DNA from 2 places in the Alteromonas sp. 5NS40-0096 genome. Region 2 is predicted to be linked to the other one. Evidence: riboswitches for the same ligand, from Rfam matches in the RefSeq annotation. Region 2 holds a riboswitch; the other holds the start of a gene.

Region 1 (15,205 bases), on a different contig from region 2:
TGCTGTATCTTAATGTTCACGCGTTTTAGTAAATTCAATATCGGGATAACGTTCTTGCGCCAGTTGCAAATTGACCATGGTAGGCGCAATGTAAGTCAAATTGTCGCCCCCATCCAATGCTAAGTTTGCATCTGCTTTGCGTCTAAATTCATCGATTTTCTTATCATCGCCGTAGACCCAGCGCGCCGTTGCGACATTGACATGTTCATACAAAGCATCGACGTTGTACTCAGCCTTCAAACGAGCGACAACCACATCAAACTGCAGCACACCTACCGCCCCAACGATAAGGTCGTTGTTCGCGAGCGGCCTAAATACTTGAACAGCACCTTCTTCTGATAGCTGAATCAAACCTTTAAGCAATTGCTTTTGTTTGAGTGGATCTTTTAGTCTAATGCGCTTAAACAGTTCAGGCGCAAAGTTCGGGATCCCTGCGAAACGAAACGATTCACCGGAGGTAAAAGTATCACCTATTCGAATCGTACCGTGATTGTGCAAGCCAATAATGTCACCTGCATAGGCCTCTTCTAATAAGGCTCTATCCCCCGCAAGGAACGTCAATGCATCTGAGATACGGATGTCTTTGCCAATTCGAGAATGGCGCATCTTCATGCCTTTTTCGTATTTACCAGAAACGATTCGACAAAACGCAATACGGTCACGGTGTTTAGGGTCCATGTTCGCTTGAATCTTAAAGACGAATCCACTGAACCCCTTTTGGTCAGCTTCCACTCGACCGCTTTCAGTCTCACGGCCCTGTGGAGCGGGCGCCCACTCAACGAGGCCATCAAGCATATGATCGACACCAAAGTTACCCAAAGCCGTACCGAAAAATACTGGAGTTAACTCACCTTCCAAAAACATTTCTTGGTCAAATTCGTTAGATGCTCCCATAACAAGCTCTAGCTCTTCACGTAGCTGCTCTACCAAGCCACTGCCTATTGCTTCGTCTAATTCTGGATTGTCTAGCCCTTTGATGATTCTCACATCTTGAATGTGATGCCCTTGGCCGGTTTGATAGAGAATCGTCTCATCACGATGTAAGTGATAGACACCTTTAAACTCTTTACCACAACCGATGGGCCAAGTAATAGGCGCACACATGATGTTGAGTTCCGTCTCGACTTCATCAAGCAATTCCATCGGGTCGCGAATATCGCGGTCTAATTTATTCATGAAAGTGACGATAGGCGTATCACGCAATCGGGTGACTTCCATCAATTTACGAGTTCGGTCCTCTACCCCTTTCGCCGCGTCTATCACCATTAAACACGAATCCACTGCAGTCAGTGTTCTGTAGGTATCTTCAGAGAAATCTTCGTGCCCAGGCGTATCAAGCAAATTAACAAGGTTGTCGCCATAGGGAAACTGCATCACCGATGTGGTCACCGAGATACCGCGTTCCTTTTCCATGTCCATCCAGTCAGACTTGGCATGCTGGCCCGACTTTTTACCTTTAACCGTACCCGCTGTTTGTAGCGCATTTCCGTACAGTAATACTTTTTCGGTGATCGTAGTTTTACCGGCATCCGGGTGCGAAATGATCGCAAACGTGCGCCGCTTGTTAATTTCTTGCGGTAGAGACATGTATCTTTCAGTAATTTAGACGTTATTAAGGGCGCGAATTGTACCTGCTTATGGGACTAATACCAAGTATTACACCAAGATGAAGAAGAGAGACAATTGCGGGATTTGAGTCAGGAGAATCAGAAAAAGCACAAGGGATCTTGCTGCTGCAAATTGATAGGTCGTATGAGCTAGTTCTGCAAACTCAAGTCCAGACACATTATATTCGCATCTTCTTTACCATCAGTGCTGTCATAGTAACCTTTTCGCACTTCAACGACTTCAAAACCAAGGCGAGCATACAAACTAAACGCAATATGATTTGACGCTCTCACTTCTAACCAAATTTTGGCAATGGATAAAGCTTGAGCTCGCTCGATGACAGTTTTCAACAACGCCCTGCCAATCCCTTTTCCCCTTGAACATTCATCGACGGCGATGTCCATTAACGTCATTTCATCAACGACAATTAACAGTATCGCGTACCCAGCGACGGTTTCATCGTGCCACTGGACAAACGCTTCATAGGGTTTGGTAAAACAGTCTTCAAATGCAGACGCAGACCAGGGTTTTATATGGGCATTTTTATGAATATCGTAGGCTAGCTCAGCTTCGCGAGTGCCCGACACCAACGTTGTCATTGACATGCCTATAACTGACTCACATTTAGCCAAAGCTGGCGCTTTTGCTGAGGGGTCAAATCAGCCGGACAATGCACGCGTTGATTCGCAACTGAGATTGTCTCAGATTCCACCCACTGAAACTGTTTTGCAGCCGCACCTATGACGGTTTCAAGCGCCATGTAAACATCGTCGAATAATTTGGATTTACTCGCTTTTTCAAGCAATGGTATTGGGACCGGTTTTGCAATCGGTTCACTGACATCGCTCGTTTTCGCTTGTTCTTTGCCAAGTGCAGCGCGCAAGCTAGCCAACCCTTGAGCAGGATTTCGCGTTCTAGCCGGTTGCGCCATTGGCGACTGGTTCTCAGGCTCAATATTGGATTGCTCAACAGTAGCAGACTTATCTTGCCACACGATGATACCCATTTGCTGAAGTGCAGCGATTTTAGATTGAGAAAGTGTCATGACAGAATTCGTGAACTGTGGTAATGGAAAATATTACCTGAAAAGAAAGCGTTTTGGCAGGGGTGGAGGGACTCGAACCCCCAACCATCGGTTTTGGAGACCGCTGTTCTACCAATTCGAACTACACCCCTAACGCGGATTTGCATTATACGTATCGCAAATTAAAGGTAAAGCACTTTTGTGTAAACTCTTGAATAGTTGCACATGCTTTAACCAATTGATTCATTTTCGTTCGAATCTTGCGCTTTTTCAACGCGATTATTTGCCTCTAACGCTTTTGCCCAAAGTGTATAAGTCAGTTCAACAATGGGTTGAAATGCATTGGTTCCTTGGCGCACATCTTGTTCCGGAATCCCCACCAATTTAGCATAGGCCACTTCTAAGGTTTCAACTTGCGCAGGGTTGAGTTCGTTTATCAAGCAACACGCAACGATATCAAAATACCGATTCCCCATTGCCGCATATTCCCAATCCACCACGATAAATGGAGAACTTGATAAAATATGCCCGAAAGAAAGGTCATTGTGACAAAGGCATATATCACGGTCTTGATTCAACAGACGACTCAGTGTTGGGCGATACTCTGCAATTTTTGAGAATAGCTCGTCGGCGCGTTCAAGTTGGGCAAACTCACAGTAATGTTGCCAACGTTCGCTCAAATCCAGTGGCCTACCAGTAATTGGCTGGGCGTGAATGTGAGCAAGGCATGTTGCCAAAAGCTCTATGTCTATTTCACTTTGCATTCGAGGGCTATCATGCCACGACTCCACCCATAGTCGCCCTTCCTCATCTAACCAAATTGGGTCGGGAGCAAGACCTCGACTCGCGAGTTGCTCTTGCAAGGCGTACTGATGAATACGATTGATACCGCTGAATGAGTCATCACCAATCCACTTGACCGCATAGCAACGATCACCATCAATCAGTTTATACACATTATTGACAGCTCCTCCACCAATAGACTGGAGTCTAGCATCAGGGCTCAACCCCAAAGGGGCGGTGAGTAAACCAATAATGTTGTTAGGGGGTGACTGCAAGGCTACGCGTCCTTTCTTGTTGCCATTTAATGTAACCATACACCGAAAAGCCAACATAACCAATGTACAAACAGGCAGATAGCGCTAACCCAGATTGAAAATACAAGTATGCAGAAGCAATATTAATAAAAAACCAGTAAATCCAGTTCTCTAGCACTTTGTGCGCCACCATAAACGTTGTGACGACACTGAATACCTGTAAACTCGCGTCTAGCAATAAATAGTCACTATTAAACTGACTTGACGCAAAATACGATAGCGCCCACCCCAAGCTCGCTAATGCAACGACCAACAGTAAATGATGAGTCCAGTGGAAAGAGCGAATCATAGTAGTATCACTTTGCTCTCCCCTTCGCCATTGCCAATACCCATACACTGCCATGATCATATAGAACACATTTAGTGCAGCTTGAAACGGTAAGGTGACTTGCCAAAAAAGATAAACGTAAATACTCGTGCTGAGGAAAGCACAACTCCAACACCAGTTGTTTTGTCTAGCAGCTAACCAAACGTAGCCGATAGCAAATAGTACGGCGAGCCACTCTAAGAGTGACGTCGCCGCAAGTTGTTCGACAAAGTCAGTCATGCTGCTCTCGAGTTTGCATTGCATCAAAGTTCAAGAACTTAGTGACAAATATCGCTTGCCCCACAGATTCATGAGTCCGCTGCATTTCTTGTCCGAGAATACTGATCACCTCTTGATACTCGCCAGTCACGTGCGTGCTCGTCGCGTTAGTTGACACATCCAATGCATCATACGTATTTAAGCGGTCGATGAAGGATTTTATCGCTGGGATAAAATCGTTGGCTAATGGGTACAAAGAGATTTCCACCATGACTTGCATATAATACTCCTAGTATTGATATCGAACGGTCAAGCCAAACTGACGTTCAGCACCCAATTGAAAATAGGGTTCAACAAACGCGTATTCGTCTCTTGGGTCGTTGCTGAATCCACCAAAACCACGGACATAGTATTCGCGGTCAAAGGCATTTCTCACCCATAAACTCGCTTCCCACTGATCTTGTGACCACACTAGCTGTGAGTTCACTAAGGCAGTAAATGGTGACAATTCATTGTGGCCATCGGAAAAGCGATGCTCGTCTTTTACATCAAGATCAATTCGCCACATGAGGTTATCGGTCAACAACAACTCACTAAATAGGTTTGCTGTGTAGTTTGGCGACTGCGCTTGATTCTGCTCTTCCACCACAGAACCGTCAGCTCTTTCATAACCTTCGAAAGTGGCGTCTAAGTAGCCCACATTGAGATTAACTCTCCAGCTATCGGTTGCCTGCCACGCTAGCTCTGCTTCAACCCCTTGATTGACACCGAGGTCCGCATTATCGATTACATCGATGAAGTCAGGTGTACCATCATCTCGGACTAATACATCAAAGTCGCTAACTTGAGTGTTTTTCCTGTCCATGTAAAAAACCGCAACACGTGAAGTTAACGACGGATGGAATAACTGCCCTTTATAGCCTAACTCATAGTTCCAAGCGAACTCTGCGTCGAAGAAACGTTTTTGCTGACTGACTCGCTCATCTGGATTAAAGCCCGGCCCTTTGTATCCTCTAGAGATACTCGCATACCACAAGCTGTCATTAACGAAATAATTCAGAGCGAGTTTACCGCCAACCATGGTTTCGTCGTTGCTCTGTGTTAAGCCGGAATTATCGGAGTAGTCAAAATCATAGTTTTCAACACGCACCCCTGCGACAAGTGATAACTGCTCACTGAGGTCGGTAGTTGTTTCCAAGTACACCGACATAGCAGTTGGCGAGAAAGTACTTGCAAAGTCACTATCTGCAAAGGTGTATTGACGCAGTAGTTCTTCGTCTGTGGATTTGATATGTGCACCAACAACCCAACTCATCGCACCATTGAGCAAACTGGCCTGCTCTGAAGACGCAAAACGAAGTTCAGCCATTGTAGTATCAACATCTCGATAGTAAGCATCAAATGAGGTATAGCCGAACGGGTGGAAGCCAGTAAATGTCCAATCCTCATCATAGGCGTAGCCAATATCATGAGTCATATGGGTAGCGACAAGCGTAAGTAAGCCCGCATCGAATTCTATTTTTTGATTCAAGCCGAAAGCGTGCGTCTCTTGGCGGTCAAATCCCGGCTCATCAGATAGGGTTTGACCATTGTTATCGAGTGAGAAGTCATCGTAACCGTTGTCGATATCATACCAACGATAGTTTAGCGTTAAGGATGAACCATCACTCAAATCGAAACCCAGAGACAATTTTGCGGCAGTCTCATCAATGTTACTGGTGTCGTCACGACCTAAAAAGGTATTCTCTATGAAGCCATCGCTGCGATTATGAACGAAGGCCGCTCGGTAAGTCACGCCATCGCTCAATTCACTACCATAGGCAGCCTCCACGCGATAGCTGTCTTGGGAGCCAGCTCTTACTTCTGCATACCCATTAGCATCGCTGGACAAACCGTTAGAGGCAATTTTTACTGCCCCAGCGAGTGCACCTGTGCCAAACAAAGTAGCTTGAGGTCCACGAAATACCTCGACTTGTTGAGTGTCAAATATCAAGCCCGAGGCACCCAGGCCAGAAAAATCAAAATCATCAACAAACAAACTTACCGAGGGGTTTATTGGTTCCGCAAATTGGCTGCGTTCGCCGATGCCGCGTATTTGTACAAAACGTCCACGTGATGCACCTGAGGCGAAATTGACATTAGGAGCAATACTAAGAACCGAATCTAAATGCTCAGCTTGGCGACTTTGAAGACGGACGTCATCGAGTATCGACGCACTCGCGCTCAACTGATCGATTGTAGCCTGGCGAAAGTCGCTAGTCACAACAATGTGTTCGATATCACTATCTTCGGCCATCGCAGCATTTGAGGCAGCAGCGAGCGCTAAATAAAGGTATGTGTGTTTCATAGGATCTATTGGTCTCTCGATCAATCGATCCGGCTTAACGGCAGGTGTAGTGGTAGATTGTCAATTCACCATCCCTACGCCGGTATTATCCGGATCAGGTTGAAGGGTTCTCACTAGGTGAATCTCAGCCTTTCGGCACCCCTTGGTTTAATTGGCTCGGAGTCTATCAAGACTACCGAAATCGTCAAGAATATGACGAACTAATTTATATGTTTTTTGTTTTACTCTTCGATTAAGTTCAAGCTGCGCAATTCCTCGTTAGTTTGTTCTTCCAGACTCTCCAAGGTTTTGCCATGAGGTGTCGGTTTACGAGTATCCGGGTCGACTTTAACGAATACAATATCGTCAGCAAAACATATCGTGCGCTTAGTCGCTTTATTCCTTACCAAACATGAGACAGTAATTGAAGTTCGCCCCAATGCCTTCGTTTTTAAACCAAACTCAACAATATCCCCTTGCAGCGCTGGACTTTCAAAGGAGATTTCCCCGATGTGTTTGGTTACAAGGCAATTCGTCTCCAACTGGCAAATGGCGTAGATAGCCGCCTCTTCATCTATCCACTCAAGTGCGCGCCCACCAAACAATGAATTGGCGTAATTTAAGTCATTTGGCATGACAAGACGGCGGGACAAAAATCTCATTCGAATTCCTAATAGTTAATCGTTACACTTCTCACATACTATTATACGGAAAATTGACAAGAATGACCTTCGATGATGTGCTTAATTGGGTGGAAGCCAGAAATACAACACCCACACATCGACAGTTATTATGGCTAAACGGCGAACCATTGGAGTGTTACGCCAACGCCCTTTCGATTATGGAAACCGTTTCAGAAGATAGCGCCTCGGTTTGGATAGGACAAACAGCGGATACGCCTCAGTGCGCCATCGATTATAAGCATTATCAAACCTACCTCGGGAACGATTACTCGTTAGTGATTTACAATGCCTTTGGCGGTTTTAAGCCTGATGTATTTCTCGCGCTTTGCGGCTGTATTCCAGAAAATGGTTTACTGGTTCTCTTATCCCCCTCTAAAGCAAATTGGGCCGACTATTTAGATCCGATTCAAGCTACTTGGCTAAGTCACGGACATGAGTTTAAGGCATCTCTCTACAATAGTTTTATTGCTGAGAAGCTTGCAAATTCTGCTCAAGTCGCGCACTTCAACGCCAATGGCAGTGGTTTATTGCCCGAGGCGACCGCCGAGAACACTGAGTCTCGCCGATGGGATGTGTTTAGGACACAAGATCAAGCAGAGGCCTTTGATCTCTTAACACAGTCTTGCTCTAACACTCCCATTTTGCTCTCGGCCAAAAGAGGACGAGGTAAATCGACACTTCTCGGTCTGTTTATTGCCGACCAGCTTAGCCGTGGTAATCACATCAACCTGACTAGCATAAGTAGGCGTTCTGTCGACAGCATATTCAAAGGTATTGATTTCGCAAAGCAGAGTATCGATATCAAAGCTAACTCAGCAGTACACCAATGCACGGGTGCCATCTGCCAATGGTTGGCAAATGACAACCCCAATTTATATACGTCTTCAAATATCACCATAGTGGATGAAGCTGCAGCCAACAGCTTAATTGTCTTAAACAAGCTAAAAAATGTTCACAATTCACTTATCCTCGCTACGACCACAGACGGTTATGAAGGAAGCAGAGCGGGCTATCAACTCAAGTTTATACCCGATTTGATTAGCCAATTTCCTGACACCAGACAACTGTCTCTTGCAGCGCCGATTCGATGGCATCGAGATGACTGGATGGAACCCTTTACCGAGTCACTATTTGCTATTAACTCACACTTTAGTCACATTGAGCATAGCAATAAAGACACACTCGAATTGGTTACACTAACGAAAAAAGCGCTGTTAGCCGACAGACAATGGTGTCACCTTCTTGCCTCTTCTCACTATCAAACTAGCCCCGACGACCTGGCTCGCATTGTTAATGCCCCCGATATTCGCGTTTTTGCAGCAAAACAAAACCAAAAGCTATTAGGTTTGGTCATTGTAATAGAGGAAGGTGGTGAAAGACTATCTGATTTAGCTGACGACGTGTCCAGCGGCATGAGAAGGCCCAGAGGTCACTTAGGTGCACAAAGCTTGTCTATGCTCGGTGCAGACCCAGTCCTGGCAATAACACCCTCATGGCGTATCAACCGGATTGCAATCCACCCTAGTATCCAAAGACGTGGCTTAGGCTCTAAAGTGATAGCTTACATTCGAGAACAAGCAAAAGCTGAAAATGTAACTTTACTAACGACATCGTTTGCACACACTGATTCAGTTTGCCAATTTTGGGAATCCAATCGTTTCTTGCCAGTTAGGTTGGGTAAAAAAATTGATAATGCAAGCGGTACTTCTAGTACCTTAATGTTTTCTGGAGACGCCAACTATAGCTGGCTCTCTTCACTCGCCGTCTTAGATGGCGAACTGGGAACAATTGATGACTTCTACACATTGACCATAACAACCCAACATGCAGTTAATAAATGCATGACTAGAAGACTACAGCAATTTTTGTTAGGCAAGCGAAACCTGATTCATTTAGGCTTTAGTCTTGAGTGGTTTGTGCATGCCAACAGTATTGAAGTCAGCCGCCTACCTGACCTTCTTCGCCAATTTGTCGCGTACCAGTATCGACTTAGCGAACTGCTTAATCGCAACCCAGCGATTGGCAAAAAAGAGGTGATTAAAAACCTTAGTGTGCAAGTGAAAGAGATGCTGTCTCAATACGCCGAAAGTATCTTGCAAGGAAGTAATCAGTAGATATGTTTTTTAAAACACCAATGAACTGATTAGGAAAAAAGGCAAAAAAAACCCGTCTATCGACGGGTTTTTCATTTAGATTTTGATTCCGCGATTTTTCGCTTTCTCTTTAATGTAGGGTTCCCAAGCCACTGCGTTACGACGCATCGTCTTGTCCTTCTTAGCTAGCCCTACATGGCGGTATGCTTCTTTGAAGTTACCTAAGTAGAAGTTAGCTTCCATTAGTGAGAAGTGAATCTTACCTTGATCTTCCGCGCCGCGTTCAATTGCTGCAGTCAATGCTTTAATTGCGCCTTTGTAATCTTCTGCTACTAGCAGAAGTACACCTTGCTTACGGAAGTACTCAGGATCAGAAGTCAGCTCAGCAGCCTTAGCATAATACTTAGCGGCTGTTTTATAATCCTTAGACTGGTGGTACATGTTCGCAAGAGATGAATAATTTTTATCATCTTTCTCAAACAAGCCCTCGTCTAGGTACTTCTGGTAAATTGAAGCAGCTTTATATGGAATACCATTAGTTGCATATAGCTGAGTTAGCGTTTTAATCTCGCTTTCTTTTTTCAAGAAACCTTGGTCATACGCAATCTCAAATGTGCCTAACGCTTTTCCATAGTCTTCAACTAGCATGTAAAAGAAACCTAGTCTTACCCACCATTCGCCTTGACCAGGGAATACAGTTACGAGTTCCTCTGCAACTTCAATCGTCTCTTTGTACATTTTTCTTTCGAAATAAGACTGAAGCTTCAAAACGTAAGGGTTTTTCTTTGGTTCAGGATAAAGTGCAATCGCTTTGTTTGCTGGTTCTACCATCTTATCCAACTGCTTAGCTGAATAAAATGCAGAAGCCATGCGCGTGTATACGTCCGCATCTTCTTTACATGTGTAAAGTCCATCCACTTTTCGTAGAACTTAATCGCGTCATTGTACTTCTTCTCTTGCATGCTCAAGTCACCCACAAGTTTGAGTGTTTGAGAATGTTCAAGGTCATTTAGTACTTTGTTGTCGACAGACGACGTCAAGTAACCAAGTGCTTTGGTTCCCTGACCGTCTTGACCAGCAAGTAAGTTACCAATAAAGCGGTTTACATAGGCTTTATCGAAATCATCCTTAGGGTTAATTTCGTAAAGAATGTTCAAAGCTTCATCAACCAAATCTTGGCTATACGCTTCAAACGCCTTCTGGACTTTTTTACCCGTTCGCTCACCAACAAGTGTTGTCTTACCCTTTTCGTAACCAGGGCATACTACAGGTTGGCTTGACTGAGCTTGTACTGCAGGAGCGCTGAGCACAGCACCCGCTGACAATACAAGAGCAATAGCAGAATGTCTAAATGTAGATTTAATCATCATTATTGCTCCAATTTAAAGTCTAGTTGAACGAACATATTCGTTTGTTTTTCAGGCTTGCCATCAACGATTTTCGGCTTGTACTTCCACTTGCGTAGTGCACGACGTGCTTCACGGTCGAAGATACGTTTTGGTTTAGCGTCAAGGACAACGATGTCTTCAACACCACCAACCTCGTTGATTGTGAACTGAAGTCTTACCCAACCTTCGGTTCCATCACGGGCAGCCTGCGGCGGATATTTAGGGTCGATACGAACGATTGGTGTTGCATCACCATCGCGTTGCATCGCGCCTACAGCACCGATATTGATACCTACACCACCAGTATCTACAGCAGGGATATTCATGCTAAACCCTTCTGAATCTGGCTCTGCAGCTTCCGGCTCGACCGGCTGCACCTTAGGAGGTTGCTGCGGTGGAGGTGGAGGCGGAGGCGGAACACGAGTACGTGTTTGTACTTCGTCGTCCGGCTCTTGCATCACGATATCGATTACTGGTGCTTCTGGCACTTCGTCTGCTGGCCTAGCTGAGTTTTCAATCAGCTTTGCCATAACAACGAACAAACCAAAAGCGGCAATCGCGCCTAATAATAAAGATACAATAAAACGACCCATATTAACCCCTCGCTGCTACTGAAACGCGATCAACACCAGCGGCTTTGACCTGGTCCATAACTTTGATAACAAGACCATGCTTGGCTTTGATATCAGCTTGGATAATGACGTAGTCAGTCGGTTGCTCAACTAAAAGTCGTTCTATGTTCGCCCTGACGCTGTCCACAGCCACTTCTTTCTTATCTAACCAAACACCACCATCTTCTGTTACAGCGATGAAAATGTTGGCATTCTTATGAAGAACGGCTCGGCTCGCGTCAGGCTTATTCACTTCGATACCCGCTTCCTTAACGAAAACAGTGGTAACGATGAAGAAGATAAGCATGATAAACACGATGTCCAACATCGGTGTCATATCTACTGCAGCATCTTCTTGCTCGGTTCTGACTTTACGAGACATAAACTCTCTCTCTAATGATGTGGCAGGCTATCAACCAAGCCTTCTTTCGCCATTTTCACCTTGGCTTCAAGACGAGAACTGATGAACAGCCCTGATAAAGCCGCAACCATTCCCGCCATTGTTGGGATAGTTGCCATAGAGATACCAGCGGCCATCAAACGGGCGTTACTGGTACCCTGTGTTGCCATCGTCTCGAATACATTGATCATGCCGGTAACAGTACCAAGAAGACCAATTAGAGGACACATTGCAACCAAGGTGCGAATGATGAGCATCCGCGCATCTAAATTATCAGATGCCTGAGAAATCCATGCATCACGGATTCTATGCGCATACCAAGAGGTAGTATCTGCTCGGCCGTCCCAGTCAGAGATGATTTGTTTTTTCACCTTTGGGAAGACCGATGAGATATACCAGTAGCGCTCAATCATTAATACCCACATGAGAAAGAGCGCGGCAGCAACGGCGTATAATACGTCACCACCGGTAGCGATAAAGTCCCTGACCGATTCCCATAATCCAATCAGGTAAACCATATTATGCTTTCTCCGACTCTGCGTGCTCTGCGATGATACCCGCAGCTTGCTCGTCTAGGATGTGTACGATTGACTTACTACGTGAAGCTACGATGCTGTGCGTTAGGATTAGAGGCAATGCCGCGATAATACCTTGAGCCGTTGTAACTAGTGCCATAGAAATTGAACCAGCCATCATACGTGGGTCACCTGTACCGAATAGTGTGATAGTTTGGAACGTTGCAATCATACCAAGTACCGTACCAAGTAGACCTAGTAGCGGTGCGATAGCAGAAAAGATTTTGATTACGTTAATGCCGCTTTCGATTGAAGGAAGTTCACGTAGGATTGCTTCATCAATTTTAAGCTCTAGGTTTTCAGCATCAGCGTCTTTGTTCTCTTGGTATACCTTAAGGATACGACCTAGAGGGTTTGCATCAGATGGGTTGTTTGCATTCTTAAGCTGTGCACGCATCTTACCGCCAACAAGTGTAAGCGTGATGAACTTGAACAGACCGATCAACAAACCAATCGCCAACATACCAGTGATTACGTAACCTACTACGCCACCAGCGTGATAACGCTCAGACATTGTTGCTTTTTGCTTAAGAAGGCCAAGGATGCTACCTTGAGAAGGGTCAGCATAGAATGGTACTAGACCAGACGTTGCATCACGCATTTCTTCAGCAGAAGCTACCAAGTGGCTATCAGGTTGACGGCCCAGTGGTTGAACAACTTGGTTCTCTTGGTCGTATGTCAAGTAACCTTCATCACCTACTAGGTTGAAAGTACCAACACGTACGATTTGCTGTGTGTTTGTACCACCATCTAACGCAACAACGTCAGTTGTGAAACGAACCACTTGACCAGATTCCGTCATTTCAGTTTGTAGTGCATACCAAAGATCTTCCAATTCTTTGATATTTGGTAGGCCTTCTGATTCTTCAGACATACGCTGAAGGAATGCTTCACGACCAGGATACTGAGCACTTACAATTGAAGTCGCAATCAGACCGTAAGCTTCTGAAGACGCTTGACGAACAACACCAAACATTTCACCAAGCGTGCCTGTCGCTTGGTCTAGCTCTGCCGCTTTCTCGTTCAACGTTACTTCGTTGTCAGAGAATTGCTTTTGTAAGCGAGTACCACGGTCCTGCTCTGCCTTGCGTTCAGCTTGAGCACGACGAAGCAATGCTTGCTTGTCTGCACGTGCTGATTGGAACTCAGCCTCGCGCTGTTTGTTTACACGTGCTTCAGAAACACGATTGTTTTTTACTTCTTCAAGTAGGCCTTTAAGCGTAGTCGCTTCTTGAGCCTGCGCTGCGGTTGCTAATACAGCAAGAGAGGCAGCAGTAATGATAGATTTAAGTACTGGTTTCATTAAAACTTACTCCGCTGCTTGGATAGGTAGCTTGATCAAATCAGGTGGAATGACATTACTAGCCATCTTGATAGCATCAACCACTGAAGATAAGTACTCGTCACCTAAACGGTCATATCCGCGAGTTTCTTTGTTGTAAACCCAAGCGCTTTTCTGATCTAGAGAAAGTGCAAGTAAGGCTGTACGACCAAGGTTGAAGAAATCAACAGTAACTTCTGTACCGTTTTCATCAATAGTACCTTGGTAAGACGCGATACGCGTACCGTATTGGTTTTCAATTAGGTAAGCTTCGATCACCTGACGGAACTGCTCAGAAACAGTCACATCTGAGTTAGCCATCAAATCACGTAGGCGTTCAACACGCGCAGTACGTTCTTCTAGGTTAATAGGCACGTCTAATTGAATGAACTTCTCTAGACTGTCAATCATACGGAACATAAGCGGTACGATGCCCTGCTTAGTTTCTTCGATGCTGTCGATTTGGCGTTGCAACGAATCAATACCACGCTGTTGGTCTGCAACCAAGCTCGCGATGTAATCGTTGTAAACTTTCAGATTTTCAGTTTCATCAATGACCTGACGATACTCAACTAGCAATTCTTGTGATTGCTCGAATAGCGCATTGACTTTTTCTTGAGATTTCGCTGCATCAGCATGGATTTTCGCTTCTTCTTTTTGAAGCTCGCCAAGCGTATCTGCAGAGACGACTGCGCTACCTGTTAGTGCGAATGCACCCATCACAGTAGAAGCAATAAGAGTTCTCTTGCTCATTTTGGACATAGTTCCCAACCAAATTTCTTATTTGAATCCTTGTTGCTGTTGTAAGAAAGATAACAACAAGGGGCGTATAAACTGAATACAATTGTTTTCTTCTGAAGGTAGTGGTTAACACTTTTGTGACAACCCTACGAACGCAATATAGTCACATGGATCGCCAGAAAGAGTCAAGCCTGTCTATCTCATATCACCCTTTGAAACCCTGTTTTAACTAGGCTTTCTTTTTTCACTGGACAATTAAACAACAGCAAAAGGCCGTTATTTGTACTGTTTAGAACAGATTCTGTTTATTTTTCGTTCGAAGCACAACTGGTACGTCCAGAATTTATCAGACAAATTTTATTGAAAAAAAATGCCTATAATTACTCCGAAGTCAGACCAAAACAATATTTTGCCATTAACTAATTATTTACAATACATGTGAATCGTTTTTTGCATAAGTATGACAGTAACAATGCATGCTTAGTTCACATCGTCTCATGTCATTTATCTCAAATCATATTTCCTCACCCTAGAGAAAAAACACACAGAGACCCAAAAGTAGAATTATTAGAATCAAAGACAAAAGAAGAATAGAAGGAAAGTTGTCAGCAAAGGAAAGCAGTCAAAAGAAAGATAGCGAACAGTGCATAACTTTTATTGAGTTTAATCGACAAAAGCAGAAATAAAAAAAGCCCTGTTAAACAGGGCTTTTTTAAAGTTTTGAAATGCTATTACGCGTTTCTATTCAATCGGATTAGAAAGTAGCTCTAACACCCATGAACATGAAACGGCCGCCAGCATCGAATACACCA
Region 2 (15,205 bases):
CGAGATCGGCCGCACTCAGTGCACCAACGTGTTTTAACTTCACTGAGTTTTGCGCCGTCACCGCGGTGATCAAAGTACAAGCGTGTCCGCCCAAGCCCTGAATGGTGAGGCAATCGCCTTGAATACCTGCACCACCGCTACAATCAGACCCTGCAACCGCCCAGACGATCGGCTTTTTAAGACTAATCATTCTTGAGTGAATCCGCAGTGTGATATAGCTCGCTACCCTTGGCTTTAAACGCTTCCGACATCGCTTGAAAACCCGCTTGAATTTCTGCAGGTTTACCGTCCATATCCACCGTTTTTATGGTAATCGCTTGCTCACTCGCAAAATCTCGGACTTCCTGAGATATCTTCATCGAGCAAAACTTGGGTCCACACATGGAGCAAAAATGAGCGACTTTGCCTGATTCTTGAGGCAGGGTTTCATCGTGATATTGCCTTGCTGTATCGGGATCTAATGCCAAGTTGAATTGGTCTTCCCAACGAAATTCGAAACGCGCTTTCGACATAGCATTGTCACGTATTTGCGCCCCGGGGTGTCCCTTAGCTAGGTCAGCAGCATGGGCAGCAATTTTGTAAGTAATCAATCCCTGCTTTACATCTTCTTTGTTAGGCAAACCAAGGTGTTCTTTGGGCGTCACATAACACAGCATGGCACAGCCATACCAGCCGATGAGCGCTGCGCCAATACCGGAAGTAAAATGGTCGTAGCCGGGCGCAATATCCGTCGTCAATGGGCCCAATGTATAAAACGGTGCTTCGTCGCAATGCTCAAGTTGCTCATCCATGTTTTCTTTGATCATATGCATTGGGACGTGACCTGGCCCTTCGATCATCACTTGTACGTCATATTCCCAAGCGATTCGGCACAATTCACCTAACGTTCGCAGTTCACTAAATTGAGCTTCGTCATTGGCGTCAGCAATGGATCCAGGACGTAATCCATCGCCCAGTGACAGTGATACATCATATGCCGCACAGATTTCACATATCTCGCGGAAACGTTGATACAAGAAATTTTCTTGGTGATGGCTCAAGCACCATTTAGCCATAATGGAACCGCCGCGAGACACAATACCGGTTACCCGTTTAGCTGTCATAGGGACGTATCGAAGCAATACGCCCGCGTGGATAGTGAAATAGTCAACACCCTGCTCCGCTTGTTCTAGCAAGGTGTCTTTCATGACTTCCCAAGTCAAGTTCTCAGCAATACCGTTGACTTTCTCAAGGGCTTGATACAAGGGCACGGTACCGATAGGCACGGGGCTATTGCGGATAATCCATTCACGGGTTTCGTGAATGTTACGGCCAGTAGACAAATCCATCACCGTATCCGCTCCCCAACGGGTCGACCACACCAGTTTTTCGACTTCTTCTTCAATAGAAGATGTCACCGCTGAGTTACCAATATTGGCATTGACCTTGACCAAGAAATTGCGGCCGATGATCATAGGCTCTGATTCGGGGTGATTAATATTGCAAGGAATAATTGCCCGGCCTGCTGCTACCTCTTGCCTCACAAATTCTGCCGTGATCTGCTCTGGTAAATTAGCACCAAAATTCTGACCTGGGTGTTGTTGGGCGATCATCTCTTCCTGAACGCTTGCCCGACCCATATTTTCCCGAATGGCGATGAATTCCATCTCTGGCGTAATAATGCCGAGTCGCGCGTAATGCAATTGCGTGACAGTTTTACCTGGCTTAGCGCGTAACGCATGACGAGTGAGGTCGAATCTCAAATTGTTAAGCGTATCATCGGCTAAGCGTGCTTTGGCATAGTCTGATGAGAGTTGTTCGACGGTTGCAGTGTCTTGCCTAGACGCTACCCAGTCTTTTCGAATCGGAGGCAAACCCGCTTTTACATTGATTTTGGCATCGGGGTCACCGTAAGGGCCACTAGAGTCATACACGCCAATGGGTTCATTGGCTTGGTAGACGGGGTTGTCTTGGGTACCCCCCACTAGGGAGTCGGCCAATTGAATCTGCCGCAATGGAACGGCGACACCGTCATGGCTTCCACTGATGTAAACGCGGCGCGAATTTGGAAAAGTTTGACCTTGCAAGTCAGCGAGAAAAGACTCGGCTTGATTGCGATTTTGACGTCTAGATTGTGACATAGCATTTTGCCTTAAAATTAGCGTTAAAATGCTTGTCAGGAGTGTTGTAATACAATACGAACACAGCTCATTTACCCATCGAAAAATGGGCAAAATGATACTGTGCACCTTGTTCCCTTCGCAGGTATTAGCCTGATCAGGTTCAACGGATCCCGCAACGCGGTCTCAGCTTGCCATACAATGGCGAAGCACTCCGACAAGAATAAAAATAGAGTGGGTTAACCAAGTGTGCTTATCTCATCAGCACACCGTTAACACGCCCATTTAGAGTAGAGAAACTTGTTCTAAAACGAAAGAATTTTTTGTGATCATTTTTGAATACCACACTTTTTACCCGCTAGCTAACGTCACATAAAGATCAGAAAAATGACGATTTTGTGACACATATTCAACATTTCGAGAATGGCACCAATACCTCCCCTCTTGACTTATTCAATGAACGAATAATTTAGAATTTTTCGATTCAAGTTAAAAAATAACTTTATTTAACGGCAGCTAAGCCTATGTTTTTCATGGGATAACGTAAAATAAGAATGAATGTCTTCAAATCCTTCCTGCGTTATTCGTTGGGGCTTAGTCTATATCTCATGTTACGACGCCAAGTGCGGTGTTCGCGCACCAACACTAATAATAAGCGCGTTAACTTGATGATCTTTTTATCCAGTCCGGGGGCGACTAAAAAAGGGCCAATCATCAAGCTGTACTCGGCGTCGTAACGGTTTTCTTTGACACAGCGTGCGATGAATAAACAATGGAGTCGTTTTGAAGTTTCTTATTTCAATTATTAGTGCAAGCACGATGGCGAGTATTTTACCCGCATCGGCCGAAGACATTGGTCAATGTCAATCACCGGCGACGCTTATTAGCACCATTCAAGGCACAGGAAATGCCTCACCAGAGATAGGTCAAACGCACGCCATTGAAGCGGTGATCACAGCCAAACGTGACACAGGATTCTTTGTACAAGAAGAAACTGCTGACCACGATGAGCGTCAAATGTCTTCAGAAGCACTGTTTGTCGTAGGCCAAACTGACTTACCAATAGGCAACCATGTCAGGGTAGTAGGCCAAGTCTCCGAAAATTTTGAAATGACCACGCTTGTCCAACTCGAGGGCAGCGAAGTGGTTGACTGCGGCGCGGCTGATCCGCTGAGTGCCGTACCACTTGAATTGCCATTTAACAAAAGCCTCGAATCACTTGAAGGTATGTTGGTAAAAGTCACCAAAGCTACAGTAACAAGCACAGCTAACTTGTGGCGTTATGGTGATATTGTCGTCAGTGACGATTTTAAAAGAACCCCGAGTGATATTGCTGTTCCTTTGAGTTCGGCCTTCGATAAGGCGGTAAAAGCAACCAAGCAAAACCTGCTGGTAATCGAAGATGACAACAATAGTCACTTTCCATCTTCACTGAGCTATTATCCGGAATTTAGCTATGCCAAAGCCATACGTATCGGTGATCACGTTTCGGCTACGGGCCCTTTAAATCAAGGGGTAGGTGTATATCGCGTCAACCCAGTTTCCGCCATTGAGGTCGATTCCTCGAGAATGTCCAAACCAACGGTGGAGCAAGGAAACTTGACGATCGCCACCTTTAACGTTTTGAACTACTTCAATGGAAAAATCACTAGTGATGGTTCGACTACGTTTGATTACAAAGCCAATAGGGGCGCAAAATCGGCTGAGGCTTTTGCCCTACAACAAGCCCGAATCGTCGACGCACTGAATGCCATTAACACCGACGTTATCGGTTTAATGGAAGTTGAAAATGACGGTTTTGATAAACACAGCGCGATTCAAACACTCGTTGACGCATTAAACCAAGATCGCACTAAAGCGCAACAATACGAATTCGTCAGTACTACGAATGGATTGCCTATCGGCACTGATGCCATTACGGTTGGAGTGCTGTATAAGCCCAGCGTCGTGACTCCAGATGGTGCGCCATTAATCATCGAAATGCCCAGACAACAAGTCAGCGAAGGCCGCACTAAAGGTATGCGTCCCTCGCTTATTCAAACGTTTACACACCCTGCGTCTGGACAACAGTTTGCCGTTTCAGTTAATCATTTTAAATCCAAAGGCAGCGGATGTGTCGAAGACAGTGCCGACACAATAAGTGAGGTCGATAAGATTCAAGGCCGCTGTAATGCGCTTAGGGTCTCGGCAGCGGTTAAACTCGGACATGCGCTGGAAAAAGCGGAGCTGCCCAAACGATTAGTAATACTTGGCGACCTGAATGCCTACAGTGCAGAGGATCCACTTGCCGTACTTAGCGACTACTCCCCACAAAAGCGTGGCTATGCGATTAAAACCGCCGTCAACACAGAGTTAGACGAAGGCCAAGCTATTGAAGTAGAGCGAGGTTTCGGTTACCACAGCATGGCAGAAATCTACGATGACGAAGGTTTTTCATATTGGTGGTCTGGCTCGGAGCAAGTAGGCAGTCTTGACCATATTTTAGTCACGGATACATTGGTCGCAGAGGCCGTCGATGCCAAACACTGGAATATTAATTCCGTTGAAGCCTATCAGTTACAGTACAACCAAGCGCTAGAACATTACCCCAGCGATAAAGGTTATCAGTTTGCCGATATCGGTCCCTATCGCAGTTCTGATCACGACCCCATGATAGTGGCATTCAATCTAAGAGCGGATGATGCCCCGCTTAACCAAATTCAATCAGCACCTGCAAGCTCATCGTCTCGCTTTGGCGGCACGCTTTTCTTTGCCGCAGGTCTGTTGACACTAGTGTGTGTGTATCGTCGCCTATTTAAGCGGTAGGCGGCGACAAGTGCAGAGGGTAATGGATTACCCACTCAACGCTGCGTAGTATGCAGCATCGAAAAAGCGCTCTTTGAGCGCTTTTTTTTACCCGAATAAAGTACAACCGCTAGTAAAACTTTGTAACAATCTCAAGGCGTTCCCTGCAAATTTACACTTTAGTCTTTTGAAACGAACCGCTATAGTGAAAGAAAAACACGGATACACCTATGAGCCAGGAAACGTCAAAAATTCTCGTTGTCGATGACGATATGCGCTTGCGCAGCTTGCTTGAACGCTACCTTGTAGAGCAAGGCTTTCAGGTCAGAAGTGCGGCAAACGCAGAACAAATGGATCGACTCTTAGAGAGAGAAAATTTTCATTTGATGGTGCTTGATCTCATGCTTCCCGGCGAAGATGGTTTGTCAATTTGTCGTCGTTTGCGCCAAAAAAACAATGACATGCCAATCATCATGTTGACAGCAAAAGGTGACGAAGTTGACCGTATCATCGGTTTAGAAATGGGCGCTGATGACTATCTTCCCAAGCCATTCAACCCCCGCGAATTATTGGCTCGCGCCAAGGCAGTCCTGCGTCGTAAGACCGTAGAAGCACCCGGCGCTCCCTCAATGGAAGAACAGGTCGTGGAGTTTGGAGAATACCGTTTGAATCTGGCCACGCGAGAAATGTCAGCCAACGGTGAGCCCATGTCTCTGACAAGCGGAGAATTTGCCGTACTGAAATCCCTAGTCACTCACCCTCGAGAACCACTTTCGCGTGACAAGCTAATGAATTTAGCGCGCGGTCGAGATTACAGTGCATTGGAGAGAAGTATCGATGTACAAGTATCGCGATTAAGACGCATGCTCGAAGTGGATCCAGCCAACCCCAGATACATACAAACCGTGTGGGGATTAGGCTATGTATTTGTACCTGATGGCGAGAAACAAGGCTAACGGGCCAACCTAATCCGATGACAAGAATCTTACCAAGGAGTGCATTCGGTCAAACCGTGTTGTTGATCGGTGTTCTGCTATTGATCAACCAAGTCGTCTCGTATTTGTCGGTTACCTACTACTTTATTCGACCGAGCTACCAACAAATCAATAGCTTGCTTGCAACTCAGGTACAAAGCCTGATGGCCCAAGATATCCTTGCCGCTTCACCCGAAGAAAAAGATACCTTGTTTCAAAAAACCGGTATCGCCATTGTGCCATCCGTCAAAGCCTCTCAACTTGGGCTGAGCAATGCTACCTATTATGAATTCATTTCCACACAGGTAACCGAGCAGCTCGACCTCGCTGTCGATGTGAGGATAAGCCCGGCGAATACCAAACGCAAAGGGTCGCCCTACTTAGTTTGGATTAATTTAAGTAGTCACCCAGATCAGTGGATTACGATACCGATATCAGGCCTAACTGAAGCGAGTATTTCTCCGCTCACTATGTATCTTATGGTGATTGGCATACTCAGTGTCGCTGGCGGATGGCTATTCGTGCGTCACTTGAACAAACCCCTTATCGCCCTACAAAGAGCGGCGTTGCAGGTTGGCCGAGGCCAACACCCGCCACCATTGTCGCTGGAAGGTAGTAGCGAAATGATAGCGGTGACTCGGGCTTTCAACCGTATGAATCAAGGTATCAATCAATTGGAAAAAGACCGAACCTTGATGACGGCAGGTATATCCCATGATTTGCGGACGCCTTTAACGCGAATTCGCCTAGCAACAGAAATGTTACCTGATGAGCAGGATTGGATTAAAGACGGTATCGTTAATGATATTGAAGACATGAACGCAATCATCGACCAATTTATCGATTACGCTCGCCAAGACCGCGGTGAAAAATTAGAGCCGATTCAGTTAAACGATTTGATCAATGACCTTGCCAACTCGAGGCAAGTGGAAGAATCTCACGATATCATTCTCAAACTCAACACCTTGCCAACTATCAACGTTCGCAAAGTCGCCATTAAACGCGTGCTGGATAATTTGATCGAAAATGCCTTTCGTTATGGCAGTAATAAAATTGAGATAACCACTCAATTTGATGCCAGAAACAAACGGATCTTTTGCTCAGTTAGGGATTTTGGTCCCGGTATACCAGACAGCGAGATCAGCCAAGTCTTCATGCCATTTACCCAAGGCGATAAAGCCAGAGGTAGCCTAGGCTCTGGTCTTGGCCTCGCTATTACGCAAAAAATCATCGGCATGCATGGTGGTGAAATTAACCTGAGTAATCACCTAGAGGGTGGCCTTATTGCTCAGTTTTCACTACCACTAAAAGGGCTGTAAGCCACGGTATTTCGCCACCAATATCAAAAACAAAAAAGCCACACTGGAGCAAGTGTGGCTTTGTTTATATTGCAATGATGACAGGTTTAGTTGCCAGGCCCAGCCTTAACAATCGCTTCACTTACATCGTATTTCGCAAAGTTAGCTTGGAACTCACCGATCAGTTTTTCAGCGTAAGTTTGATACAAGGCCTTATCTTTCCATGTATTGATCGGCTCAAGTAAATCTGCATCTACACCGGGCACCTGTACTGGTACATCAAGATTCAACCCTTCGATGTGTTTGGTCTCAACGTCAGCCAATTGGCCGCTAACGATAGCATCGATGACTGCACGAGTAGTAGGGATATCAAATCGCTTCCCAGTGCCATAAGGACCACCAGTCCATCCGGTATTCACTAAGTACACTTTAGCATTGAACTCGCGAACGCGTTTCATCAACAACTCAGCATAGACCCCTGCCGGACGCGGGAAGAAAGGCGCGCCAAAACACGTAGAAAAAGTCGACTCTATGTCAGACGTTGAGCCAATTTCTGTCGAACCTACTTTTGCCGTATAACCACTTAGGAAATGATAAGCCGCCGCTTCTTCGGACAATACTGACACCGGAGGCAAGACCCCACTGACATCACATGTCAAGAACACAACTGATTTGGGTTCACCTGCCTTGTTATCCACTATGCGTTTTTCAATGTGTTCTAGTGGATACGCCGCTCGAGAATTCTGTGTCAAAGACACGTCGGTGTAATCAGGTACGCGATTCTCATCAAGTACGACGTTTTCTAAAATGGTACCGAACTTAATTGCATTCCAGATAACTGGCTCGTTTTTCTGCGACAAATCGATACATTTTGCGTAACAACCACCTTCTAAGTTAAAGACAGAACCCGGTGCCCAACCGTGTTCGTCATCGCCGATCAAAAAGCGCTTTGGATCAGCTGACAAGGTGGTTTTGCCCGTGCCCGACAGACCGAAAAACAACGTTACATCACCCGCTTCACCAACATTGGCAGAACAATGCATCGGCAAAACAGATTTGGCTGGCAACAAGAAGTTTTGTACAGAGAACATCGCTTTTTTCATTTCACCCGCATAACGCATGCCGGCGATGAGTACTTTGCGTTGTTCAAAGTTAATGATGACGCAACCATCGCTATTGGTACCATCACGCTCTGGAACGCAGGTAAAGCTTGGCACATTTAAGATCTGCCAAGACGGCGCATTGTTCACATTCCAAGTTTGGGGGCAAATGAATAAGTTACGGGCAAATATGGTTTGCCATGCAGTTTCTGTTCTAACAGAGATTGGCAAGGTGTGACGTAAGTCTGAGCCGACTTGCAAGTGCGACAGAAAGTGAGGGATGCCTTGTAAGTGCGCTTCCACACGACTCCAGAGTGCATCAAATTGTTCAGCGTCGAAAGGGCGATTTACTTTACCCCAATCGATATCCGCTGCCGTGGAGGCTTCTTTCACTATGAATCTATCATTGGGTGAACGGCCTGTGCGCTTACCTGTCTCAACGACAAGTGCACCATTAGCTGCCATGCGGCCTTCACCGCGTTGAATTGCAATATCAATGAGTTCTGCGGTCGTTAAATCAACCAGCGGTGTGTGGGTGGCGGATGGGATTGCGGCAGCCGTCATTTGTAATCCTTATTGAAATTTTTCAGTTTAACTTACAATTTTAGAAACTAATGCGGATCGTATATAAATTAAGGCATAGAACAACATCAAAGTTGAAAATAATCGCTATTATTTTTGTTCGAATTACAGAAAGAGTGAAAAAAAAACACAAAAAAACCGAATGAAATTAACCTACATATATAGGTAAAACAAACATTTGAATATGTATATCTAACTGAAAACTTTCAAAAACAGAGTAAAAAGAGGGGAAGGGGAGCTGATTGAGAAAAGTGAAAATGGCGTGGGGTACAAAGCGATACCTTCACGCCATCAAACTATAAACCTTACTGGGCGCTGCTATTATGACCAAAATGCCCGCTGTGAATCGCTTCAACATCGATGGCATCAAATCGATATTCAGCATGGCAATATTGGCAATTCATTTTGATGTCACCATCTTCAGCAACAATCGCTAGTAATTCTTCTTTTTCTACATTGCGCAATGCATGAGCAGACTTTTCTCGAGAACAAGTACATTTGAAAATCACTGGGGCAGCGGGATAAAGCTCAACGTCCTCTTGATGGTAGAGGCGATAGAGCACATCTTCCACCGGTAAGCTTAAGACTTCTTCAACCGACATAGTTTCGGTCAACGTTGCCAGATGCTCAAAATTGTCGTTTTGGCTTGTGGCTTCTGCTGAAGTTGGTAAAACCTGTAGTAAAAACCCAGCCGCTTTTGCCCTTGCCACGTCTTCAATATCAGAAAACATCACAACCTTAGTCGCTAGTTGCTCAGACTGTGTGAAATAACCTTCTAAACATTCCGATAACGACGGCTTGTCTAATGCAACCATACCTTGATAACGCTCGCCTTCATCTGGCGTGATAGTAATAATCAAAACACCTTCAGAAACCAGTTCACTGAACGTGTCAGGCAAATTGCTCAAGCTCTCATCCCAACGCGCCACACCACGCATGGTCAAATCATGGGTAGCATTGATAACGGCATAATTCATCGCCCCCTTTGCCTGAATTTGCACACTGATCTCACCAGTGAACTTGATCGTCGCAGCCAACAAACAGGTCGCGGTGGCAAGTTCTGCTAGCAGAGACTGTAAGGGTTTAGGGTAGGTATTACTTTGCAAAATGGCTTGCAAACTTTCATCAAGCCTTACTAGTTCACCGCGCACATTCGCTTCATTAAATACATAACGGTGTAGTTGGTCTAATGTCGTCATTTATCTGTTTCCAATTAATCCTGGTGCTTAATCTTAATAATTTCTCGGCGCTGCTTTTTGTCTGGACGGCCATCCGGTTTGGGGCTGTGAAACGCTTGTAGCTTTCTTGCCGCTTGGTTTTCCAAGCGTTTTGCCTCACTTTGGGCGGTCTCGCGATAAAACGTCTGTGCGATCGCCGCACCTTGTCGCTTGTCGCATAATTCAAGGACTTCAACTTCTTTCACATCCCAGCCAGCAGGAATACGAATGGCTGCCCCAACCTCGACCAACTTGCCAGGTTTGGCGCGTTGTCCGTTGTACTGAACCTTACCGGACTGAACCATGTCACGGGCTACCGAGCGTGTTTTAAAAAATCGCGCTGCCCACAACCATTTGTCTAGACGAACCCCTTGTTGTGGTTTATCTTGTCTATCTTTGTTCATGTAATAATTTTGTAACTCGCTCGCTTTAGTGTTGAGACCCTCACCTTGCCTAGGCTATTATGAGCAGGCGCATGTGCGGTTAACCTTACGTTCACATTTATTGCAGTACCATCAATGGCAGCATGACTCTCGATAAAATCAATTCACAATCGCTGGTACATTTTGTTTCTCAGCATCAAAAACAATTAAACTTGGCGATTGTTGTCGTCTTGAGTTTGTACCTTATTGCATTCGCCGCACAAACCGTTTGGCGAATTATACCGCAACCAGCGCTATCTGCGAATGCCAGCAAACCAATTACCGCTTCATCGACTCAGCGATCGTCCAACAATGGGGTCAACATTCCCCGATTACAACAGCTGAATCTATTCGGGGAAGTGAATAAGCAAATCGAAATCGCCGCGCCACAAGAACTCACCGACGCGCCAGAAACCAAACTCAACCTAGTCTTGTCTGGTGTGGTATCGAGCAGTAACCCCAAAGAAGGGGTGGCTATCATTGAGAATCGTGGGCAACAAGCAACGTACGGTGTAGGGGACAAGCTCGAAGGTACTAACGCTTTTCTCGACCAAGTTCAATTTGACCGAGTCATTATTAAAAATGGGGCTCGCTTTGAAACGCTCATGCTAGATGGTTTGGATTTAAAAGAAGCCAACGCCAATCGCCAACGACTGGCAAGGCAACGCGAAGTTAACTCGCCGCGTCAAAGCCCAGCGGTCAAGCCGAGTAGGTTGAGTCAAGAAGCCGTTGATGCCACAACAAAATTGAGAAACCAACCTGCCAATTTCTTGGATTTCATATCAATTACTCCCTACACCGCTGACGGTGCTTTGATGGGATATCAAGTAAAACCAGGAAAAGATAAAACATTATTCCAATCTGCCGGTCTTAAGACAGGAGACGTTGTAACGCAGATAAACGGGCTCGACCTAACGGATCCGCAACAAATGCGGGAGGCCATGCAGGAACTTCGCAGTGCTGAAGCACTCGAACTCACGCTGACCCGCAATGGTGAAGTTGAAAGCATTTCAATTGAAATGCCATCGTCGTAATAAAAGATTATAAGAAAATAGGAAGAACTAGTTATGAGGCGAGTAGGCCAATCCATGTTGTCCAGAATTTGCACCGCTGCTTGTGCGGCCATGATGTGCGTGTCTGCGACAGCTGCCGAATACATGCCAAATTTCAAAGACACGGATATCACTGAGTTCATTAATACGGTTGGTAAGAATCTAAAGAAAACGATCATTATCGATCCGAATGTTCGCGGTAAAATCAGTGTTCGCAGCTATGACTTGATGACCGAAGATCAGTACTATCAATTCTTTTTGAGCGTATTGCAGGTTCATGATTACGCGGTAGTCGATATGCCAAACGGTGTATTGAAAATCGTCAAATCAAAAGATGCCAAAACGTCAAATATTCCCGTTGTCGACGGCGCTGAATTAAATGGCGACGAAATGGTCACTCGTGTTGTACCAGTCTACAGCGTACCCGTTAGAGAATTAGCGCCTATTCTTCGTCAGCTCAATGACCAAGCGGGCGGCGGTAATGTTGTAAGTCATGACCCTTCAAACGTAATGATGTTGACCGGTCGTGCAGCGGTAGTTAACCGTTTAGTAGAAATCATTAAGAGTGTTGACCGCGCCGGTGATGAAGAGGTCGATATTGTAAAATTGCGCTTCGCCTCGGCATCGGAAATGGTCCGTATTATCGAAAGCATCAACAAGTCTCAGGGCAAAGCCAACACGGCCGCCAAATCTGCGCCTCGTGTTGTTGCTGATGACAGAACCAACTCGGTGATCGTATCCGGTGACAACAAAGCCCGTCAGCGCATTATCAACTTAGTTGAGCGCATGGACCAAGAGCTTGAATCCAGTGGTAACACTAGGGTTATCTTCCTGAATTACGCCAAAGCAGAAGATCTGGTCAAGGTACTTCAAGGTGTAAGTGCCAGTATCAAAGCAGAAGAGCAAGGTGCCGCAAACGCGTCTCGTCGTTCATCGTCAAACCGCGATGTCAGCATCGATGCTCACGAAGATTCAAACTCCTTGGTCATCACTGCTGAGCCAGACATGATGCGCTCCCTCGAGGCGGTCATTCGCCAGCTGGACGTTCGTCGTGCGCAAGTTCAAGTAGAAGCGATCATTGTTGAAGTCTTTGAAGGTGATGGCACATCTTTGGGTGTGCAATGGGTATCAGAAAGTGGCGGCGGTACGCAATTTAACAACGGTATCGTGCCAGCGGGCGCACTTGGTGTAGCACTTCGCCAAGCAGAAGACCGTGAAGTACAACGTACCAACGTAACAGCAAACGGAGAGGTAGTGACTTCAACCGAAACTATCGAAGGTGACCTGACGAATCTCGCCAACCTCTTGGGCGGCGCAAATGGCATGATTGCGGGTATTATTGAAGACGGTTGGGGCGCTGTAGTACAAGCTGTCAGCACAGATACCAATTCAAATATACTTGCGACGCCACACCTGACAACCATGGATAACGAAGAAGCCTTCTTTATCGTTGGTCAAGAAGTGCCTGTTATCACCGGCACTACGACAGGTGCAAACAACAGCAACCCATTCACAACGGTGGAACGCCAAGACGTAGGTATCAAGCTGAAAGTTACACCACAGATTAACGAAGGGACTGCGGTTCAGTTAAAGATTGAGCAAGAAGTATCAAGTGTAAGCGGTGCCACTGCGGTTGATATCTCCATCAACACGCGTGAAATCCAGACGACGGTTATTGTCGACGACGGCGGTACGATAGTACTTGGTGGGTTGATCGATGAAGACGTGCAAGAAAGTGTCTCTAAAGTACCGTTACTCGGCGATATTCCTATTCTTGGAAACTTGTTTAAGTCTACGTCAACCAGTAAACGCAAACGCAACCTTATGGTATTTTTGCGCCCTACAATTGTTCGCGATGGTGTCACTATGAATGAAATCAGCCACCGCAAATACAATTTTATACGCGCACAACAGCTTAAGCGCCAAGAAGCAGGCATTCCGTTGATGCCGTTCACCGAAGGCCCGTCAATTCCTGAGTGGGATGACGCATTGACGCTACCGCCTTCGTTTGAAGAATACATCTTGGAAAAGGATAAAAAAGAGGGCGACAACTAATCATGGCTGAGCAAGATGCACCACAAACCATGATTGATGGTCAACCGTCGGACGACGCGCTGGAAGATGCAGCGCTAGTCACCGATGGTGAAGCAGAGGAAGAGGGCGAGCGCCAACTGAGTTTTAGCTTTGCTAAACGCAACCGAGTACTCATTGAAGCCAATACCACCCCTGCGACCTTGTATTACACCCATGAGACGCCATTTGAAGTCTTCGCTGAAGTGCGTCGTTTTTGGGGCGCGCCGTTTGTGCCTAAAGAAATACAAGACGACGAATTTGAGCCCCTACTCACTAGCGCATTCCAGCGTGATTCATCAGCGGCAAAACAGTTGATGGAAGATTTGGGGAACGAGAGCGATCTGTTCTCATTGGCTGAAGAACTGCCAGATACAGAAGATCTGCTCGATAGTGAAGACGATGCACCTATTATCAAACTGATTAACGCCATGCTCGGCGAAGCAATCAAAGAAGGGGCTTCGGATATTCACATCGAAACCTTCGAGAATCAACTGATTGTGCGTTTCCGCGTCGATGGGGTTTTACGCGAAATATTGCGTCCTAATCGCAAGCTTTCGTCGATGTTAGTATCCCGTATCAAGGTTATGGCGAAACTCGATATTGCCGAAAAGCGCGTACCACAAGATGGTCGTATTACACTGCGTATCGCTGGCCGCGCGGTTGATGTGCGGGTATCGACCATGCCATCGAGCCATGGCGAACGCGTCGTACTGCGTTTGTTAGATAAGAACAATGCGAGGCTTAACCTGGTCGATCTGGGTATGACAGCCGCCAACCGCGAACATTTCTCTGAACTCATTCGCAAGCCCCACGGTATCATTTTGGTCACGGGCCCAACAGGTTCAGGTAAAAGTACCACCTTGTACGCGGGCTTAAGTGAAATCAACTCCAAAGATCGCAATATCTTGACCGTTGAAGACCCGATCGAATTTGACTTGCAAGGTATTGGTCAAACGCAGGTTAATCCGAGGGTCGATATGACCTTCGCCCGTGGTTTACGAGCCATTTTGCGTCAAGACCCTGATGTTGTCATGGTCGGTGAGATTCGGGATATAGAAACTGCACAAATTGCCGTACAAGCGAGTTTAACCGGTCACTTAGTACTATCAACACTGCATACCAATACCGCAGCAGGTGCGATTACGCGCTTGGAAGACATGGGCATCGAAGCCTTTTTGTTATCTTCGAGCTTACTAGCCGTACTATCACAGCGACTTGTTAGGACTTTGTGCCCTGATTGCAAACAGCCTCACACGCCAACAGAATCGGAGTTGGCAATATTAGGTGTGGCGGCAGATAAGGCGCCAACGGTTTATTCACCAAAAGGCTGTGCAGCGTGTAATCAAACAGGTTATCGCGGTAGGACGGGCATACACGAGTTGCTAATTGTTGACGAAAACGTCCGCAATATTATGCACGAAGGCAAAGGTGAACAAGCTATCGAAAAGTACGTGCGCCAAACGACCCCAAGTATTCGCGAAGATGGTTGCAGCAAAGTGTTGGCTGGCATTACCTCGTTAGAAGAAGTCTTACGGGTAACCAGAGAGGACTAACATGGCCGCGTTTTCCTATAAAGCGATGAACGCCAAAGGCAAAAATGTCAG

The links. A riboswitch is a leader RNA that binds a small molecule or an ion and turns the genes downstream of it on or off. The one in region 2 is predicted to bind thiamine pyrophosphate.
Region 1: it holds a riboswitch for thiamine pyrophosphate, as region 2 does, so the genes downstream of both, AC27G9_RS18760 (TonB-dependent receptor) here and thiC (phosphomethylpyrimidine synthase ThiC) in region 2, are expected to answer to the same signal.

Annotation. Positions count from the first base shown of each region.
Region 1 covers NZ_BAAJLQ010000007.1:146,700-161,904, forward strand. The annotation lists gene prfC (peptide chain release factor 3) at 10-1,587, opposite strand; gene rimI (ribosomal protein S18-alanine N-acetyltransferase) at 1,758-2,207, opposite strand; gene AC27G9_RS18735 (hypothetical protein) at 2,216-2,653, opposite strand; tRNA gene AC27G9_RS18740 (tRNA-Trp) at 2,708-2,784, opposite strand; gene AC27G9_RS18745 (phosphotransferase) at 2,863-3,690, opposite strand; gene pnuC (nicotinamide riboside transporter PnuC) at 3,674-4,276, opposite strand; gene AC27G9_RS18755 (YkoF family thiamine/hydroxymethylpyrimidine-binding protein) at 4,269-4,535, opposite strand; gene AC27G9_RS18760 (TonB-dependent receptor) at 4,545-6,602, opposite strand; TPP riboswitch at 6,657-6,755, opposite strand; gene AC27G9_RS18765 (acyl-CoA thioesterase) at 6,824-7,243, opposite strand; gene AC27G9_RS18770 (GNAT family N-acetyltransferase) at 7,306-9,378, shown strand; partial or broken gene AC27G9_RS18775 (tetratricopeptide repeat protein) at 9,454-10,724, opposite strand; gene AC27G9_RS18780 (energy transducer TonB) at 10,727-11,338, opposite strand; gene AC27G9_RS18785 (ExbD/TolR family protein) at 11,340-11,738, opposite strand; gene AC27G9_RS18790 (MotA/TolQ/ExbB proton channel family protein) at 11,750-12,274, opposite strand; gene AC27G9_RS18795 (MotA/TolQ/ExbB proton channel family protein) at 12,276-13,634, opposite strand; gene AC27G9_RS18800 (DUF3450 domain-containing protein) at 13,641-14,405, opposite strand; partial or broken gene AC27G9_RS18805 (TonB-dependent receptor domain-containing protein) at 15,148-15,205, opposite strand, start outside.
Region 2 covers NZ_BAAJLQ010000004.1:143,565-158,769, reverse strand. The annotation lists gene thiE (thiamine phosphate synthase) at 1-190, opposite strand, end outside; gene thiC (phosphomethylpyrimidine synthase ThiC) at 183-2,120, opposite strand; TPP riboswitch at 2,217-2,326, opposite strand; gene AC27G9_RS13295 (ExeM/NucH family extracellular endonuclease) at 2,883-4,904, shown strand; gene ompR (osmolarity response regulator transcription factor OmpR) at 5,114-5,839, shown strand; gene envZ (two-component system sensor histidine kinase EnvZ) at 5,857-7,176, shown strand; gene AC27G9_RS13280 (phosphoenolpyruvate carboxykinase) at 7,263-8,819, opposite strand; gene hslO (Hsp33 family molecular chaperone HslO) at 9,143-10,036, opposite strand; gene hslR (ribosome-associated heat shock protein Hsp15) at 10,051-10,458, opposite strand; gene gspC (type II secretion system protein GspC) at 10,581-11,510, shown strand; gene gspD (type II secretion system secretin GspD) at 11,565-13,583, shown strand; gene gspE (type II secretion system ATPase GspE) at 13,586-15,154, shown strand; gene gspF (type II secretion system inner membrane protein GspF) at 15,156-15,205, shown strand, end outside.